Leucothrix mucor DSM 2157: one gene and its partner. The protein of the gene in region 1 interacts with the protein of each later gene in a pairwise test. Links are inferred from orthologs where the notes say so. Each region holds a gene or a part of one and is shown in the gene's direction. Other genes may lie near its edges. The genes, in order: dnaA and nadE.

Evidence for each region.
Region 2: the proteins of dnaA (region 1) and nadE interact in binary tests that used the Escherichia coli proteins (3 or more experiments, as listed by UniProt). The link is inferred for Leucothrix mucor DSM 2157 from one-to-one orthologs.

Annotation. Positions count from the first base shown.
Region 1 is NZ_ATTE01000001.1:3,899,135-3,908,545, reverse strand. What follows is about bases 6,448-9,411. They hold dnaA (chromosomal replication initiator protein DnaA), read left to right. Parts: upstream 6,448-7,182; coding sequence 7,183-8,640; downstream 8,641-9,411. Other genes in these bases: dnaN (DNA polymerase III subunit beta), read left to right, coding at 8,671-9,411; rpmH (50S ribosomal protein L34), read right to left, coding at 6,448-6,479. Also shown: LEUMU_RS0117790 (YbiU family protein), read right to left, coding at 1-429; LEUMU_RS0117785 (peroxidase-related enzyme), read left to right, coding at 654-1,235; LEUMU_RS28240 (glycoside hydrolase family 26 protein), read left to right, coding at 1,491-2,795; tRNA uridine-5-carboxymethylaminomethyl(34) synthesis GTPase MnmE, read right to left, coding at 2,897-4,234; membrane protein insertase YidC, read right to left, coding at 4,251-5,900; rnpA (ribonuclease P protein component), read right to left, coding at 5,910-6,290; more of rpmH, read right to left, coding at 6,345-6,447. UniProt on the Escherichia coli protein: Plays an essential in the initiation and regulation of chromosomal replication. Binds in an ATP-dependent fashion to the origin of replication (oriC) to initiate formation of the DNA replication initiation complex once per cell cycle.
Region 2 is NZ_ATTE01000001.1:362,848-372,056, forward strand. The notes cover bases 2,734-5,495. They hold nadE (NAD(+) synthase), read left to right. Parts: upstream 2,734-3,601; coding sequence 3,602-4,390; downstream 4,391-5,495. Other genes in these bases: LEUMU_RS0101680 (NAD-glutamate dehydrogenase domain-containing protein), read right to left, coding at 2,734-3,398; LEUMU_RS24120 (aldose 1-epimerase), read left to right, coding at 4,504-5,391; LEUMU_RS0101695 (DUF6969 family protein), read left to right, coding at 5,465-5,495. Outside these bases: LEUMU_RS0101675 (LemA family protein), read right to left, coding at 1-286; more of LEUMU_RS0101680, read right to left, coding at 411-2,733; more of LEUMU_RS0101695, read left to right, coding at 5,496-6,202; LEUMU_RS28930 (hypothetical protein), read right to left, coding at 6,210-6,950; LEUMU_RS29380 (c-type cytochrome), read left to right, coding at 6,982-7,281; LEUMU_RS0101710 (sensor histidine kinase), read right to left, coding at 7,323-9,209. UniProt on the Escherichia coli protein: Catalyzes the ATP-dependent amidation of deamido-NAD to form NAD. Uses ammonia as a nitrogen source.

The DNA of each region.
Region 1 (9,411 bases):
TGCCATGATTTGTGGTTTTGACCAGTACACGCTGAAGATTTGTGGCTTACCCTGTTGCAGGGATGAGAAGTATTTATCGAGACCTTTGTCCGGTGTATTCACGTAATCAAGCGTATCTAAATAATCTGCGATTTGCTGATTCCACTTTTGTGCTTGCTCTACAGGAAAGGTATTTCTCACAATGACGCAACCACGTTTACGAATCATGGCCTGTTGTGATTCAGTGACCCCACCTTCGAGTAAGTCGGCATAATTGAGTTCAGGAATGACATTATCGCCGTTAGCTTGCAGCGCTTTTATCTCATCAATTTCTGCTTGGATGGATGCCGTCATTCCTTCAAAGCTGTCTTTAAAATTTCCGCATGACTGCTTCAGCTGTGCCTTTGCTTCGCGAATCGCTTGCGGAATATTTTCCACGTTTAAGCTCATGCTACTTCCTCCTGTAATGACCTGTGCGACCTGAAAGGTTCCAAAGACGCACTTTGAAAAGATCAATTCATCCTAACCAAGCTGATTTTTTAACTCAATCTTTAAGTCTCTGGCACCTATGCTGACGCTCAATTTACCACTGCTTTACAAAAATGTTCGCCTCCTCAGTAAAGCAAATTAATCGCATCTTATACACTTAAGCTTTGCCCAACTGAGAGCCTACGATGTCTGAACCTGCAATTAGCCGCCACCCAATTCCTGAACTCAATAACCTTCCTGATGATATGCGCGAACTGATTTTAGAGGTGCAAGAGAAGTCCGGTTTTGTGCCAAATATCTTTTTAGCGTTGGCTCACCGTCCTGCCGAATTTAGAGCGTTCTTTGCTTATCATGATGCACTGATGGAGAAGGACGAAGGTTTAACGAAGGCCGAACGGGAGATGATTGTGGTCGCCACCTCCGGATTAAACCAATGCCAATATTGTGTTGTGGCGCATGGTGCCATTTTGAGAATCCGCGCCAAGAACCCGTTGATTGCCGATCAGCTAGCGGTCAATTATCGCAAGGGTGATATTAGTGAACGTCAGAAGGCTATGCTGGCGTTTGCAGAGAAGGTTTGTAAAGAAGCCGAAACTGTCTCCGATACTGATTATGCAACGCTTTATGAGCATGGCTTTAATGATGATGATATTTGGGATATCGGAGCGATTACGGCATTTTTCGGCCTATCTAATCGATTGGTGAATATGGCGAGCATCCGACCTAATGATGAGTTTTATATGCTGGGAAGACAGCCTCGTCAATAAACCAACCTCGCAATATTATCTCCCTCTGGTCTGACAGCTCTACCCTTCAGCAGGTAGAGCTGATAGACCAGAGCTAATTCACATTTGATTCAGTTGTCCCTCTCTAGTATCAAAAAAATCAATAATTGCTCCTGCTGCCTATCCCCCAATAGTGCATGCCCGTTCGATTGATTGTTCTTTTACAACCCCAATCCGTCCCGCTCGCTTTCACTTTTTGAGAGTTGTTTTGAGCAGGCGATTTATAGAGACAATTCAATGAATACAACAAAAAACGTACTATCTGCCGCACTCGCTTGCCTACTATTTTCTGGAACGGCTATTGCTGATACCGCAATTGGTGCTTATGTGAATCATGATGGTTGGACGACTCGTACTATCGATGAACTCAACGATTCCACAACTCGCACTGCAGCTACCATTAACCTGTTTTCAAGTTTTAACTACAACTGGTGGGGACATCTGCGTTACCAAGCTTCCAATATTGTATCTCGCAATGCCACCCCACTAATCACGTGGATGCCTTATAAGCGTGACCGCCCTGATGCCAATATTCTGCAAGAAATTAGCAGCGGTCAATTTGATGGCTATATTTACAGTTGGATTGATGGCTTTAAATATTGGCGTAGTACGTATCCAGCTGACCAACAGCCAAAAATTGCCCTGCGCTTTGCGCATGAGTTTAATGGCACTTGGTACCCTTGGGGAGATAAGCCCGAGGACTTAAAAACGGCTTGGCGTTACCTGCATGCCAAGTTTGTGGCTGCCGGAATTGGTGATGCCGTTGACTGGGTGTGGTGTGCCAATAATGTTGATGTCGACAGTTATGATGATATTACTCAGTACTATCCTGGCGATGACGTGGTGGACTGGCTGTCATTGGATGGTTATAACTGGGGCAGTAATTATTCGTTTAGTAGCTGGAAGTCATTTGATGAAACCTTCAGTCAGCAGTATGTGAACATGATCAGCAACTACCCCAACAAACCAATTATGTTGGGTGAGGTTAGTTCAGCAGAACCACACGATCTTCCTAATGCCAGCTGGGGCCAGAATGGCGATGACAGCGATGCTGGTGAAAGCAAAGAAGAATGGGTTGCTAACATGATGCAAAGCATTCAATCTTACTATCCTGCAATTAAATCGATTGTTTGGTTTAACACAAACAAGGAGCTGAAATGGGGTTTAAATCTTGAAGGCAATACAGGCTTATCTGCTTATAACCATGCAGTCTCTGATCCTTATTTCGCAGGGACAATGAATCCAGAGCTTATTGAAACTGAAGCCAGTAGTCTGTCTGAGCCAAGCTTGCAAGCAAGAGCTGGAGATACAGCTACAACAGAAAAGCTTCTACAAGCTAAGTCAGACAATAATAGACCAGTGAAAATTGCGGACTCATCTTCTAAGGGTAATGCTTACGGTCTTAGTAAAAGGCCTGAGATCAAAGGTGTTTCCAAGCTCAAAAAAGAAGCCGCTGGTCTTCGTAAAATGAATCGCAAGCTACTTAAAAAATGGCGCTTGGAGAGCATTCTTCCTGCGGATGTAGATAAGCGTAACCAGTAAATAGCCCAATAAAAAAGGCATCGCACTTTGACAGTGTAATGCCTTTTAGAAATATTTCTTACGATTTTTTATTCCTGAAACATGCAATGTTTCACGTGGAACTACTTACCAATACAGAACGAACTAAAGATTTCCCCAAGCAAATCATCTGGAGTAAATCGACCTGTAATCTGTCCTAATGAGTCTTGCGCCAAGCGAAGCTCTTCCGCCATTAACTCGCCAGCATTAAATGTTTGTAGCTGCTCGGAGGCACGATCAACTGCCTGCTGCGTATCCTCTAATGCTTGTAGATGTCGACGCCTTGCGATAAACAGATCTTCACTATCAGCCTGATAGCCCATACGCTGTTTCAACGCCTCACGTAGGTTATCAATTCCGATTTGCTCTTTAGCTGAGATATAAAGATGTTCGCCATGCTGTCCAACAGCATGACCGCTCTTATCGATCTTATTGTGTACTGTAATTCGAGGTAGGTGCGAGGGCATTCTTTCCAACAGACTATGATGGCTCTGATCAGCCGCTTCAGTATCATCCACTAAAAACAAAATCAGATCTGCTTTTTCGACTGCTTGCCAAGCACGCTGAATACCGATTTGTTCCACGGGGTCATCACTATCTCGCAAGCCTGCCGTATCAATCACATGCAAAGGCATGCCATCTAAGTTAATTGACTCACGAAGCACATCACGGGTAGTACCTGCGTACTCGGTGACAATGGCAGTATCTTGACCGGCTAAAGCATTGAGCAAACTAGACTTACCCGCATTGGGTTTGCCAACAATTACTAGCTGCATACCTTCGCGCAATAGGCTGCCTTGACGAGCTTTATCGAAGATGGTTTTTAGCTGCTGTTGAATATTGCTGAGCCTATCTAAGACTCGTTGATCAGCGAGGAAATCTATCTCTTCTTCCGGAAAATCCAGAGCTGCCTCGACATACATTCGAAGCTCAGTGATTTGAGTGAGTAGGGAGTTGATCGCAGCCGAGAAGTCACCTTGAAGGGAGCGCAGTGCAGAGCGTGCTGCTTGTTCACTACTGCTATCAATCAAGTCGGCAATGGCTTCGGCTTGAGCCAGGTCCAACTTGTCATTTAGAAATGCGCGTTCTGAAAACTCACCAGGGCGGGCTAAACGGGCCCCAAACTGTAAGCAAGCCTGCAGCAACATATCCAAGACAATTTTGCCGCCGTGTCCTTGTAACTCAAGCACGTCTTCGCCAGTAAAGGAGTGAGGTCCGGGGAAATAAATAGCAACACCGTCATCCAACACACGCCCATCATTTCCAAGAAATTGTCGGTGTGCAGCACGATGAGGTTTTGTGAGTTGACCCAGCATCTGCTCTGCAATGTGCTGAACACGTGGGCCTGAGAGGCGGATAATGCCAACACCACCGCGACCTGCCGGGGTAGCGATGGCCGCGATGGTGTCGTTTTGAAGCATGGTTGTTACCTAATAGTTAACTCAGAACGGGGGCATCATCACCCACAATTCGTTTGGTAATCACATACTGCTGAGCAATAGACAGAACGTTGTTCACAACCCAGTACAGTACAAGACCAGCAGGGAAGAACAAGAACATTACAGTGAATACAACCGGTAAGAACTGGAAGATCTTCTGCTGCATAGGATCTGTCATTTGTGGCGGATTCAGGCGTTGCTGAATGTACATACTTGCACCCATTAACAGTGGAAGTACGTAGTATGGATCCATAACCGACAGATCTTTAAACCACATAATCCAAGGTGCTTGACGTAATTCCACACTCTCAAGCAGCACCCAGTACAGCCCCATAAACACAGGCATCTGAATCAGGATTGGCAAACAACCACCCAATGGATTGATCTTTTCCTTACGGTAAAAGTCCATTGTTGCCTTTTGCTTCGCTTGAGGATCAGCTTTATGCTTTTCGTTGATTTCTTTGATCTTGGGGCCCAGTTTCTTCATTTTCGCCATTGAGCGATAGCTGATCGCTGAAGGCCAGAAAAAGAATAACTTGATCAAAATCGTCATCAGAATAATCGTCCAACCCCAGTTGGAAACGACTGATTGAATGCGATTCATAATCCAGAAAATAGGCTTAGAAACAAAGCTGAAAATACCATAATCCACAGTCAGATCCAGACCTGGTGACATGGCTTCCAGATTTTTCTGAATCTTAGGGCCAACGTAAAACTGACTCTTGAAAATACCTGCTTTACCGTCTGGAACAGACAATGATGGAGAGCTCACACGCAATATGTGACTGCTACGCTCTGGGATGAACAGTGTTTCATAGGTGTTTAATGAATCAGGACCAGGAATCCAAGCACTAATAAAATAATGCTCGAGCATGGCGGCCCAGCCACCTTTGATCTGCTTTTTAAGATTTTCGCTTTCAATATCACCAAAATCAACTTTTACGTACTTATCATCATAATACGCACCACCAACATAGGAAACTGTACCCAAACCTATGCCCTGACTCTCTGGAGTACCATGCGTTATTTGATGATATTCAATTCCATTCCAGGCATTACCAGATTGGTTATTCAGTGTTTGCTGGACATCAACCAAGAACTTACCCCGTTTGAAGGTAAATGTTTTGGTAACCGTTAAGCCGTTCTCACCACGCCATACCAATGGTACTTCCAGCGTATCACCTTCTAAGATGTACTCACTTTTTTCAGTAGAGAACTCTGCATAGTGATTAGGTGCCAGTTTAGGGTCCCCTTCGCTTGCAACTAAGCCAGACTGCGCTGCATAAGTTTTAGCAACATCCAGTACCCGTACAGGGTTTTCAGGCTCGTCCAAGCTGACAGGGTAAGTCAACAAGTCTGCTTGAAGTACTGTTCCACCAGTTAAGCTGATCTGCAAATCCAATACATCTGTTTTAACACGGATATTTTTACCCGTGACCGCATTCGTCGTCGGTACACCAGCAACAGATGCAGAAGTCAAATTAGGAGACTGTGGGACATCAGCTTGATTGGCGACATTACCGGCTGTGGTTACTTGCGTCGTTGGGGCAGAGCTTACAGGTGGGGCATTTCTTTCTTGCCAGCTGGACCAAATCATAAAGGCGATGAAGGCCAGCATCAGGTAAAGAAGGGGGCGTTGTTGTTCCATGGATTATCCTTAGGATGATCTATCTGTCGTTGAGTGGGTATCCAGTTTCTTGCGCATGTAGTGCCACTGAGAGTCCAGTTGCTTGAGAATTTCAGCGCTAGGTAATACTACCGCGCCGGTACGACACATGGCAATGATGTCAACAGAGGGGAGTTCAGATAACTGATGTCGAAAGCTTTCGCGAATCAATCGCTTAATACGGTTGCGATTAACTGCTAACTTGACGTTTTTTTTGCTTATAGCTAAGCCTAACCTGGGGTATCCGAGGTTATTGGGTCTAACTAACAGGGTAAACGCAGGATTACCAAACCGCCGCGCATTGTCGAAAACGTATTGGTACTCTTCGGCTTTGGTCAGTCGGTACTGTCTGCTAAATGCTTGCCCTGTCATTGTTAACCTCCGGGAAGGGACTGAGTTAGTAAACACTCAGTCCGGATCCGGAAATTAAGGACAAAGCAATGCGCGGCCTTTGGCACGACGTGCTTTTATGACTTTACGTCCGCCAGTTGTGCTCATGCGCTGACGAAAACCATGGGTGCGTGCACGCTTCAGGTTGCTGGGTTGGAATGTTCTTTTCATGGTAGTAGACCTACAATCAACGTTATTTAGCTTTGCACACTGAAAATTTTCGTCAGTGTAGCGGGAAGGGCGAAGAAAATAATGCAATGCAATCCAAATGTCAAATATATTTTATTTCAAAACGCTTTTGGTTTCCTGAGAGGCTGACCAAGGTGCTTATGATTGTAGTTAGTATCTTTTATATTAAAAGCTAATAACAATAATAATGCAGCGTCATTTTTGTGGATGACTGATATTTTGCATTTTGTTACAGAGACTTAGCAATCACTACTCTTCTGTATGAACGCTGTTTATCTGAATGATAAGATGTGAGAGAAATGTGGATAAGTATATGGTTGATAGTTATCCACAAAGTATTCAGTTGTTGTTCTGTCTGGGATTCACTAGCTTATACATGGAATTCGTCCGTCATCAGTTGGGCATTTCTGGATCTGGCTTTCCACTCCAATCCATTGATCTGCTTAATATATTTCTGATTAACAGTAGGGAAAAATAATTTTGTGAATAAAAATAGATTAAAAAATAAGCAGCGTGCTGCCTTGGCTTGTTGATGAGTGTGATTTGTTTTTATTAAACAATCACTTATGGTTTTATTTCACACTAAGTAAAAAAATAAAAATAATTTAGTTGTGGATAAAAACAGGTTTCTAGTAAACTTACTCGCCCTGCTTGATAACTCATTACTGCGAAAAGTGTCCGTCTTATGCTTTGGTCTGATTGCCTCAAAATGTTGGAAAACGATTTACTCGATCATGACCTCAATACCTGGTTGCGAACGTTGCATGGCCAAGAGCATGATGAGATTTTGCTGTTGCTGGCGCCCAATGACTACGTCATGAAGCACGTTCAGACCTATTTTCTGGATCGGATTGTTTCAATTGTTCGTAAAATCAAAGCCAATGAAAACTTTCAGGTGCGACTACAAATTGGTAGCGCTGAACCTGTGATGCGGGTGGTGAGCACCGTTCCCGTGCCTGAGTCATTGAATGCTTCCGGTTTGCAGTCCTCATCGGAGCCGCATATTCAAGCGGATCGCTACCCTGCACCCAGACCGCCAAGCCAACCTACTCAAGCACCACCGGTTCACCGGCCTGTTGAAAATAACGGATTGTCGAGTGTCGACAATCAAACGATTTTCGCTAACAACTTAAATCCTGCACTGACCTTTGATAACTTTGTTGAGGGTAAGTCCAATCAACTAGCACGCGCCTCTGCAATGCAGGTGGGTGAAAATCCAGGCTTTTCCTACAACCCATTGTTTATTTTTGGTGGTGTAGGGTTGGGTAAGACTCACTTGATGCACGCTGTTGGTAATCATATATTGGCGCACAATCCGGCTGCTAATGTGGTGTATGTGCATTCGGAGCGATTTGTAAATGGTATGGTTGCGGCCTTGCGTCACAATCGAATTGAAGAATTTAAAAACCACTACCGCTCGGCTGATGCATTACTGATTGATGATATTCAATTTTTTGCCAACAAAACGCGAAGTATGGAAGAGTTTTTCCATACCTTTAACGTGTTGTTGGAATGCCAGAAGCAAATTATCATGACAGGTGACCGCTTACCTCGTGAGGTTGAAAATCTTGATGATCGCTTGCAGTCCAGATTGGTCTGGGGTCTGTCGGTAGAAGTTGAGCCGCCCGATGTTGAAACACGTGTCGCGATTTTGCGCAAAAAGGTTGAGCACCTTGGTTTGGATATTCCAAATGATGTGGCTTTCTTTATTGCACGTCGCTTCCGCTCCAATATTCGTGACTTGGAAGGTGCACTACTTCGCGTATTGGCGATTTTACGACTGCGCAATACGACCAATATCACAATGGACTTCGTTCAGGATGCGCTGCGTGATCAATTGGCCGTGATGGATAAGATGGTTACCATCGACAGCATCAAAAAACTGGTCGCCGAGTATTTCAATATCCGTATCTCGGATTTGGATTCTAAAAGTCGTACCCGAACCGTTACTCGTCCAAGACAGCTAGCCATGGCATTGGCCAAAGAATTGACCAATCACAGTTTGCCGGAAATTGGTGAGAAGTTTGGTGGACGCGATCACACAACCGTTTTGCATGCCTGTCGAAAAGTACGGGAGCTGTTACAATCGGATAGTCGCCTTGAAGAGGCTCATCGAATTTTGTCTAGAACCTTGCGCAGCTAATTGTGCTGCTACACGGATAATGAAACCGCTATGAAATTTACAGTTGCCAGAGACACCCTTGTAGAACTGCTTGCCAATGTTGTGGGTGCCGTTGAAAAAAAGCATACCACTAAAATTCTTGAGAATGTCCTGCTGAGTGTTGAGAACGAACGTTTACGTCTGGTTGGTACTGATCTTGAAATCGAGTTAAGTGCCAGTATTAATATTCAGGTTGACAGGGAAGGGGCGGTTACTGCACCCGCTCGTAAACTGTTAGATATCACCAAAGCGTTGCCATCCGACTCCTTTATTTTAGTCGAGCAAGATGAAAACAGTTCACGCTTACTGATTAAGGGCGGACGAAGCCGTTTTGAATTGGCCACATTGCCTGCTGAAGATTTCCCGGAGTTGGATGAGATTCCATTAAGCAATGAACTGGTGTTGATGGAAAGTCAGTTTAAGCGTTTGTTGGATAAAACAGCTTTTTGTATGGCAAACCAAGATGTGCGCTACTACTTGAATGGTCTGTTACTCGATATCACGACCGGCATGGTGTCCAGTGTATCAACCGATGGTCATCGTTTGGCACTGGCTGATTGCCGTGATGAGTCAATTGCGATTGCAGAGCGTGTCGGTATTATTGTTCCGCGTAAAGGTGCTTTAGAATTGTCGCGTATCCTAGAATCCAGTTCTGATGTGTCAGTACGGGTTCAACTTAGTGAAAACCATATTCGTGTTGAAAAAGATAATGTCCGTTTCACATCAAAACTAATCGATGGAAAGTACCCTGAT
Region 2 (9,209 bases), 3.5 Mb from region 1 along the record:
GCTCGGCTTTACCAATGGTTTGGATATCACCACTTTGCAAAGCAGCTTCAGCATTACGACGTGCGGCAATCACACGCACTAAAGTTTCACCTTCATAAGCCATGTGCTGCTTACAGGTGTCGATTAGCTTGGGCAGTTCGCTATTACGCTGCTTTAGCAATACATCGATATTGCTCCAGGATTTTTTGGCATTGTTTTTCAGCGTGACCAGCTGATTATAGATAGCGATGGCCCAGGCAAATGGTGCGATCACCAAGGTCGTGAAGATAATGAGTCCAATATTCATGACAGGCACTTATTTTTATTAAAGGTGCCTTAAAGTCTATCAGCTTGTGGGGGAGGTGGGAGGAGTTCCCGATAACAGGAGTGGTGCCCGACGATTCAGGCACCACACTGCATTATGGCTTAGCTCAGCTTTGCGAGATTCTCCGCAGCTGGGCGTCGATCAGGTCTTCATACAAGCTGTCGTTATTGCCGGCATACACCATGGCAGACGCCAGTTTGCTGGCCAGAATCGCGTACTTCACTTTCTCTGGTAAGCGATTAATCCGCGCATGTAAGCTTGGATTGTTCTGAATCATCGCAGGCATATGCATTCTTAATGCTGCCAAATGATCAGCACGACCAGCACGCTCAGGATTAGACTGGAAGAACTCAAACATCCGAGCATAGTGCTGGTTGATCTCGCGGCTGATCTGGTTAGATAACTCAGTGTACGTAATGCTACCTTTCAACTCACGATAGCGCTTCAGAATCGCACGGGCTTCCTGCTCCGCCATGTGATTCAGAATATCAATGACATCAGCCACGTACTCTTCTTTACAGGCTAAGAACTCCTCATCACTAAACATCAGGTTGGCGATGATCTCGTAAGAGGATGAAATAACACCACACTTATTCGCCGAAGCATCCCGCATAATCACGACGCCGCGTTGCTGCAACACAGTACGAGCCGGTGGCGTAATGAAGGAGTTCGCCCCTTCAATAATCACTGGCGCACTTGGCGTGCCGTCATCTTTGAAGAAACGCTCCACATTGCTGCTATCGATGGTTTCAGGACGTCCGCCAGCTGGAATGAACAAGTCAGCTTCTACCGTGAACACCAGACTATTAAAGCTCTGGTAGAACGCATCTGTAGATACCCATTCTTCACTTAAGCCGCTATCCGTCATGGTGAGCTTGCGATACAGCACACTCATGCCTTCTTTGCGGGTTTGCTGGCGATACAGCAGGAAGCCGCCAACGTGCAATGCTTCAGGATCAAAGCCATCCAAATCAGATTGCAGCACCACAGTGCTCATGGCTGTTTTATCCAAACCTTCCGGATCGTACAGCGCACCACTGCCATCAATGATTAGCTTGATTTGCACGTATGGGCAACGCTCGTATAACAAGCGCATGGCATTACCGGCCACGTCACCATTTGGACCACCAGTGAATTTCACACTGAACGGCGCATTGTGCATATCAATGCCGCATTCCATCATGGTGACTTCCGCAAAGCGAATCACACCAATCGAAGTCACACCGTAGTCTTTATGGTTAATCCCCACGCGTTTACTGGACATAATACCGGAGCCCAACACATAGCCACGCGCCGCTGCTGTTTTAGCAATCAGCTCGATCATGACATTGTGCATGTTCTCATCAGGGCCTAATTCGATCGGCTCATCCTGACGGTAGTAATCCAGTACGCGGCTGTCCTTCGCGATGCCATTTTCAGTGATGTATAAATCGAGGAAGGCATTGATAAAGCCAAACTGCAATTTGTACAAATACTGCTGACGTTGCTCAGGTGTGGAGCGTGGGTCGATATTTAAAATCGCCACCAGCTTCGAGCCACCCTCGTAGATGTCCTTGTTCTTCAGATGCTGCGTGTGGGCCAATACGTAGTTCTCTTTGAACATGGTGCTGGCGCTTGTAATATAGTCATCACGGCTCTGGGTGATCAACGTTCTCCAACCACCGCGGGCGATGTCTGAGAATCCGATGTGGTAACCCGCTCCGCGACGCCCTGAGAAGTAGGTAATCCGGAAGGGGCGATCGGTCGGCAAATCAGCAATGAAATGCGGCTCCAGCTCTTCCAAATACAAGGGGTCAAGGCGGAAAGCCAAGGCATGCTTTTCAGATACGAAGAAGTTGGTCTTTAAGCAATGACGGATAAAGGAAATCGCGCAGCGGAAAATCACGCGGCGGAACGTATCCAGTACCTTACGGCCTGAGTTAAAGCCATCCACTAAGTGAACGGTTTTTTCCAGCTCGGCCTGATACTCGCCTTCGCGATCATCGGTATCCAGCTCTGGATCAAAGCGCGTGTAGAACAGCTTCAGCAGTTGCGAGCTAACATCCAGATTATTGTGGAATGCTGCCATAATGCTTTCTTGGTCATACATATCTGGAGCGCTATGGGCCAAATTGGTATGACAGAAGCTAATCAAAGAGCTGATCAGAGTGGCATCATTTCCGGTCATTGCACCGGTTTCTACCAAGGCACGATAGCTGGTCGATCCGGTAGACAGGATTTGCGTGTTATACAATTCGCGACGCAGTGACGCATACAGTGGGCTGCCGGCATTTAACGACTTTTGCTCACGTGGTTTCACGTAAAACGTCGATAAGAAGCAAGGGGACAGTTCACTGGATAATGTCAGTGCGTAAGAGCGCTTAACGCTAATACCCAAACGCTGGAACACTTCTAATAGCTGTGCTAAGAAGCCAGAATGTGGTGGGTTGGTTACACCAAATGAAATCCGGTACTCACCATGCGTAGTGGTTTCGCGGCGTAAGAAAATACCGCCATTGGATTCTGTATTATGGAACAGGTGCAACAAACGCGCCACACGATCTGGTGGTGAAATCTTGACGTATTCTTCGTCATTTCGCCACAGGGTATCTAACAAAGCAGGTACCAGTGTCGTGTCAAAGTCTGAGTCCAGTACGCTCATCGCTTCAGTGACCAGCTTGCTGGTTTCCTCAGGGATAACGGCAGAACCGGCAGGAGCCAGCGGCTCAGTCACCTCTGGACTAAACTCACAGCGCATGACTTCAAGGTTCTTATCACTGTTTGGCATCACGCCAAATGAAGTGGTAATTTCCAGGTAGTTAATATTGCGCTGAGGAATATCGTGCAATGTGTGATATAGCGATCCTTTCTCATCCACCTGCGCCAGCATCAATGTGTCAGCTCGGTCAACAAGGGTTAAGCGCTTGTAGTGTTCCATTTCATGCAGGCTGGACGCCAACAAAGCAAGGGCGCTCGACTCATCCTGGTTTAACACCAAGAAATAAGGACTCATTTGTTCTTTCAGCCACTTAAGATTGGACTGAAGTTGTTCGTGTGATTGGCTAACTTTTTGGCTTAAATCTTGAGCTATCTGATCTATATTGTTCAGACTCATGACATCTCCACCTCAGGAATTAATTTGTACAGGATTTTTTGGTCATACTACTCCAATAGGATTTTAGGTAAATAGTTTTTTCCGCATTTTTGCACCTTTTTAGTGCTTTTTTAGATTAATAAGCAGCAGATCAGCATAGGATGATTTATCTGCGGTTTTTGCTTACCATAGGCTTTTGATTCCTGCACATAAGGCACTTACCCATGAAAAATGAAGCGGTTATAGAACATATTGTTAGCTGGATGAAGGCATATGTTGAACAGTCCCACACGAAAGGCTTTGTGGTGGGTGTTTCCGGCGGGATTGATTCGGCGCTAACCTCCACCTTGGCAGCTAAAACGGGCTTGCCAACGCTGTGTCTGGAAATGCCGATTCATCAAGCCAGTTCACAAGTGACCCGAGCTCGTGAACATATTGCTCAGTTAGAAGCTAAATACCCGAATGTGAGCTCCGTCGAGACCGATTTAACGCCGGTGTTTGATCAGTTTGTTGGTAGTTTGCCAGCGGTTGAAAGTGAGGATATGCGTTTCTTGTCGTTGGCTAATGCTCGCGCCCGTCTACGCATGACAACACTGTATTATTTTGCGGGCTTACATAACTACATCGTGGCTGGTACGGGTAATAAGGTAGAAGATTTTGGCGTTGGTTTTTACACCAAATACGGGGATGGCGGAGTAGATATCAGCCCGATTGCCGATTTGATGAAAACAGAAGTATTTAGTCTGGCGAGTACTTTGGGCGTGATTGAAGCGATTCAGGTGGCAAAACCCACAGATGGATTGTGGGGAGATGACCGCTCTGATGAGGACCAAATTGGTGCAAGCTATCCAGAGCTTGAGTGGGCAATGCGCTATGACCCAGCTGAAAAGCCAGAAAGTGAGTTGAGTGAGCGGGAGCGTGAAGTGTTGGCAATATATACTCGATTGAATCGAGCGAATCAGCACAAAATGAATCCGATTCCGGTTTGTGAGATTCCTGCTGAATTGATGTAATTCTGGAAAAAAAGAGCCGGGGCCAAGTATTGTAGGGAGGGGATTGACCCCGGCATGTTTATAGATACGCAGCAGTTAGCAAACTGGATTCAAATTCTTTTAAATAATTATAAATGGAATCATCAAACACCATGTATGAGATAAAAACAGCAGACGCTCGGGTGCAAATCCGTGAGGATATGGGAGCGGCCATTTCACGCTATGACTTAGATGATGGCACGCCGGTATTCAGACCATCACCCGCCGATGCCAGTGATGAGTTTCAGTTAGCTTGTAACTTGATGATCCCTTGGTGCAATCGAATTTCCGATGGTGGCTTTTATGCGGATTCTGTTTTTTATCCACTGTTTCCTAATCGAAAAGACGAGCCAAGCCCACTACATGGTGATGCGTTTCAGCAAGCGTGGGAATGCATAAAGCAGACGGAGTCATCGGTGAGCTTTCGATTAGAAACACGTGAGACGCCGCCATTTCATTATGTTGCCGAAGTGGATTACACGCTGGATGGCGCAGCGCTTAAGGTTACGCTGACGGTGACGAATCTCAGTGAAGCCTGTTTGCCGTATGGGGTAGGGCTGCATCCGTGGTTTTTACAGGACGATGACACGTGGCTGCAAACGACCGTGCAAGAGTTTATTGTTTCAGATGATGCAGGGCTCCCGATTGAAGCTTTGGAAATTGCTAAACGGCCGGAATGGGACTTTTCCAATGTGGAGAATTTACCGGCAGCAGGGCTTGATCATTGCTTTACAGGGTGGAGTCAGCAGGCGACCTTAGGTTGGCCATCGCGTGATCTTAAGTTGGAGATTACTACCGACGGTAATTTGCCTTGCTGCCACATCTATTCTCCGGGCAAACAGTCGCCATTTTTCTGTTTTGAGCCGGTGTCGCATCCCGTTAACGCCCACCACTGGCCGGACCGTTCTTTACAGGGTCTAACGCAATTGGTACAAGGTGAAAGCCTGCGCGTTTGTTGTAATTTTGCTCCCTCTAAAATATAAAAAATAGGGGCTTTTGCATCTGACTGAACGTGTGGGGCGTATATAAGACAGAATCTAATTGAAAACGAGCTATATGCCGAATACAAGCCTCATACATTCACAGCTAACGACCTCAACTCTGCGCATCTTACTGGACGCAGGTGAGGTGGTTTTAGAGTCGCAACGTGCCTTACACAAAGGCGGTTTAAATCTGGTTGGCGAGTGCTTGAAGGGGCAGGGGGATTTTTACGAACTGTCCCATTATCCGGCAGATGATGTTTTTGATTCAGACTCTAAGTCGCAGTATTACTTCCATACGCACCGTGGTCTAGATGGCGAATATGGCCATTTCCACACCTTTCTACGTGCCACTGGCATGCCTCCCGCAATTACTCCCATCCGTAATACTGGCACTGAGCCTTGGCCTGAAGGTGATGATGCTTTATCGCATTTGATCTGCATTGCCATGAATCGTGATGGTTTACCGATTGGTTTGTTTACTACCAATCGCTGGGTAACCGGTGAGACTTGGTATAAAGCCGAGGATGTGATTGCCATGTTGGATGCTTTCGTGGTCGATCATGCTTTTCCTAATCTTGCCGTGAATCAGTGGATTTCTTCGATGTTTCGCTTATTTAAATACGAGATTGCGGAACTGCTGCGGGAGCGTGATGACGCGATTCGTAACTGGAAAGCAGAGCATCCGGGAGTAGATGTGTTTGAAGATCGGGGTCTGGAAGTAACAAGTTATAAAACAATCAATGTCGATCAGCAGATCGGCACAATAAAAGCGTGCCTTGAGAAACAGGACGCAGGAGTGAAATCACTATGAAGATCAGTCAATCAGTTTTAAAAGCACGTCCTTTTTCAGTGGCAATGGCAGCAATGGTGCTGGGTCTGACGGCGGTCTCTGTGCCGGTATTGGCAGAAACCATGGCTAAGCCGATTACTGTGGCAGCAGCTAGTAACCCTTGTGCAGCAAATCCGTGTGCTGCAAAGAATCCTTGTGCTGCTAAAGCAAATCCATGTGCAGCAGCAAATCCATGCGCGGCCAAAGCAAACCCATGTACCGTAGCAAATCCTTGCACGGCTAAAGCAAACCCATGTGCAGCGGCAAATCCTTGCGCAGCTAAAGCAAACCCATGTGCTGCAAAGAATCCGTGCGCAGCTAAAGCCAATCCATGTGCAACATCGAATCCTTGCGCAGCCAAAGCTAACCCATGTGCTGCAGCAAATCCTTGCGCGGCTAAAGCCAATCCATGTGCAGCAGCAAATCCTTGCGCGGCTAAAGCCAACCCATGTGCAGCGGCGAATCCTTGCGCGGCTAAAGCCAACCCATGTGCAGCGGCGAATCCTTGCGCGGCCAAAGCAAATCCATGTGCCGCAGCGAATCCTTGCGCGGCCAAAGCAAATCCATGTGCAGCGGCGAATCCTTGCGCGGCTAAAGCCAATCCATGTGCAGCAAAGAACCCTTGCGCGGCTAAAGCTAACCCATGTGCAGCGACGAACCCTTGTGCCGCTAAAAATCCTTGCGCAGCAGGTGGCATTTCATCGAAAGCAATTTCCCGCCCTGAAGGCACAAAGGCTTATGAAGGCGATGCTGAAGAGTTAATCGCTTACGGCAAGAAGCTTTGGGAAGATAATTCACTAAGTGCTAGCGGAGGGCTGTCTTGCTCAACCTGCCATGCAGGCTACAACACATTATCTAAGAGTTTCGCGCTACCTTACCCGCATAAGATTGCGATGGTTCAGGCACAAATTGGTGTTGAAACTTTGGTTGATGTTGAGCAAATCGTACAGTTCTGCATGATGTCACCGATGCAGGCTAAGCCATTAGCTTGGGAGTCTAAAGAGTTGGCTGCGTTGTCGGCATTTGTGGTTGATTTCCAGAAAGGCTATACGCCGAAGTAAGACTTCAGCCAGATCTTAAATCAACGAGCGACCGACTGCTTTCAAAGTGTGCCGGTCGTTTGCGTTTCAGGTACCGGAATTTCCAAAGTTACCTGCAGGCCTTGCCCCGGTTGAGAGTCAATTCGTAACTCTGCGCCAATCAAGTCGGCCCTTTTTTGCATATTCAGCAAGCCTCTGCCGCTCGATTGTTGCGGTAGCGTTCCACAACCATCATCGTAAATACAAATTCGCGCAACCTGCTGGTTTTCGCCTTTATTCACAATCGCTGTTTCAATAGTAAGGTTCTCGGCATAGCTATGTTTAAGCGCATTGGTAATGGCTTCTTGCACGATTCGCATGGTATTGAGCACATTGGCAGGGCCAAAATTAGCAATTGGCGGCAAATCATCTACTTTCCAATGCAGTGTCCATCGGGCATTGGCCAGTTGGTCCGATAAGCGCATTCGTAACATGCCCAGTAACGTGGGTAAGTCTTCTGCTTCGTAATCCAAGGAATCAATCACCATACGCAAGTCCTGCAAAGCAGACTTAAGATTAGCTTTGAGTTGTTCCTGACTGACTTTGCCTGACTCCAAACTCACGAGTGTTGCGACCAATTGCCCGCCGATACCATCGTGAATATCCCGCATAATGCGTTGGCGCTCTTCGGCTAATGTATATTTTTGTGTGAGTTGTTTTACCTGTCGATAGCCGTGTTCAATGTCATCAGTCTTGCGCTTGACTTCATTTTGTAGCTCTTGATTGTAGTGCTCAACCACATTCATACTTTGCACAAAGCGATTAATCAGCGTCGTGGCAATTACAACAACCACCAAAAGGGCCGCAAAATGAATCATAAAAGGCGACTGCTTCGGAATAAGCTGTAGCACTAAGATCAAGTCGTGCATGCCATAGATCATCAGGCCTGAGCCTGCAGTCATAATTGGAATCAGCCGTGTTTCTTTGTATTTAATGTAGTGAAAGACCACAAAACCCAGCGTGTAGAAGCCTAATAGAGCCAATGCTGGATTCCAGATCACTTGGCTATAGCGAATAGCCCATTCGGTATCAGGATGGGCAAATGGAAGGCTGAGTACCAGAGTGATTCCAATCATCCAGTATTCCATTTTTTTAGGAAATTGGCCGGCATAACGATGGATAAACATGACCACGCCCAGCATGGAGTAACCAAAACACAGCGACAGCACGACCTCCCAATACTCTAGAGGCATCGGAATAGTGCGCAGGAAATGGTTGGAGTCGTGAAAAGTCCACAACAGCGAGAACACTGCATAAAACAAGTAATAGCTATCAGCTTGCCGGAACAGCCATAAAATACTGATAAAGATACTGCTGAACACCATACTTAAAGTGATGGTGGTGACCAGGTCAATTCGTAGGTGGGTATTTTGTGCAAAGTGATGCTGTAACAGCTCTTGCGGGCCAGTATAGACCGCGCCTAAGTAGGTCGACTCTGCAAACTGCCCTTTGAGGCGAATCGTAAGAAAGTTGCGCTGTCGCTCTAATGCATTGTGGTCAAAGTTAAATATTTGCGGATGATTGCGGTTTCTGCTGATCGGTTCGACCATTCTTCCACCATTCCCAATCCACTGATTATTAATAAAGACTTCTACATTTTGTGAAATATTGGGGAGGTAAACCGACATCCGCTGAGGCTCAGAGCCTGAGTTTAAAAAGGGGATGACATACCAGAGGTCAGTGGTATTTTGCTTAGCGGCGGTGTCCCAGTCGGGGAGCGAAACTTCGGTGTGTTTTAGACCAGCCAGTTCTCTGGGGGTAGTGGCATTGCTGTTAATCACATAAGCACGGGTTAACTGATATTGCTCGGGGAGTGGGCTAAGCCAGAAATAACTAATATAAAATGTGGCAATTACATAAACCAGCAGAGCACCAAGCCACAGCAGCATCGGGGTACGAAGAAAGATTCT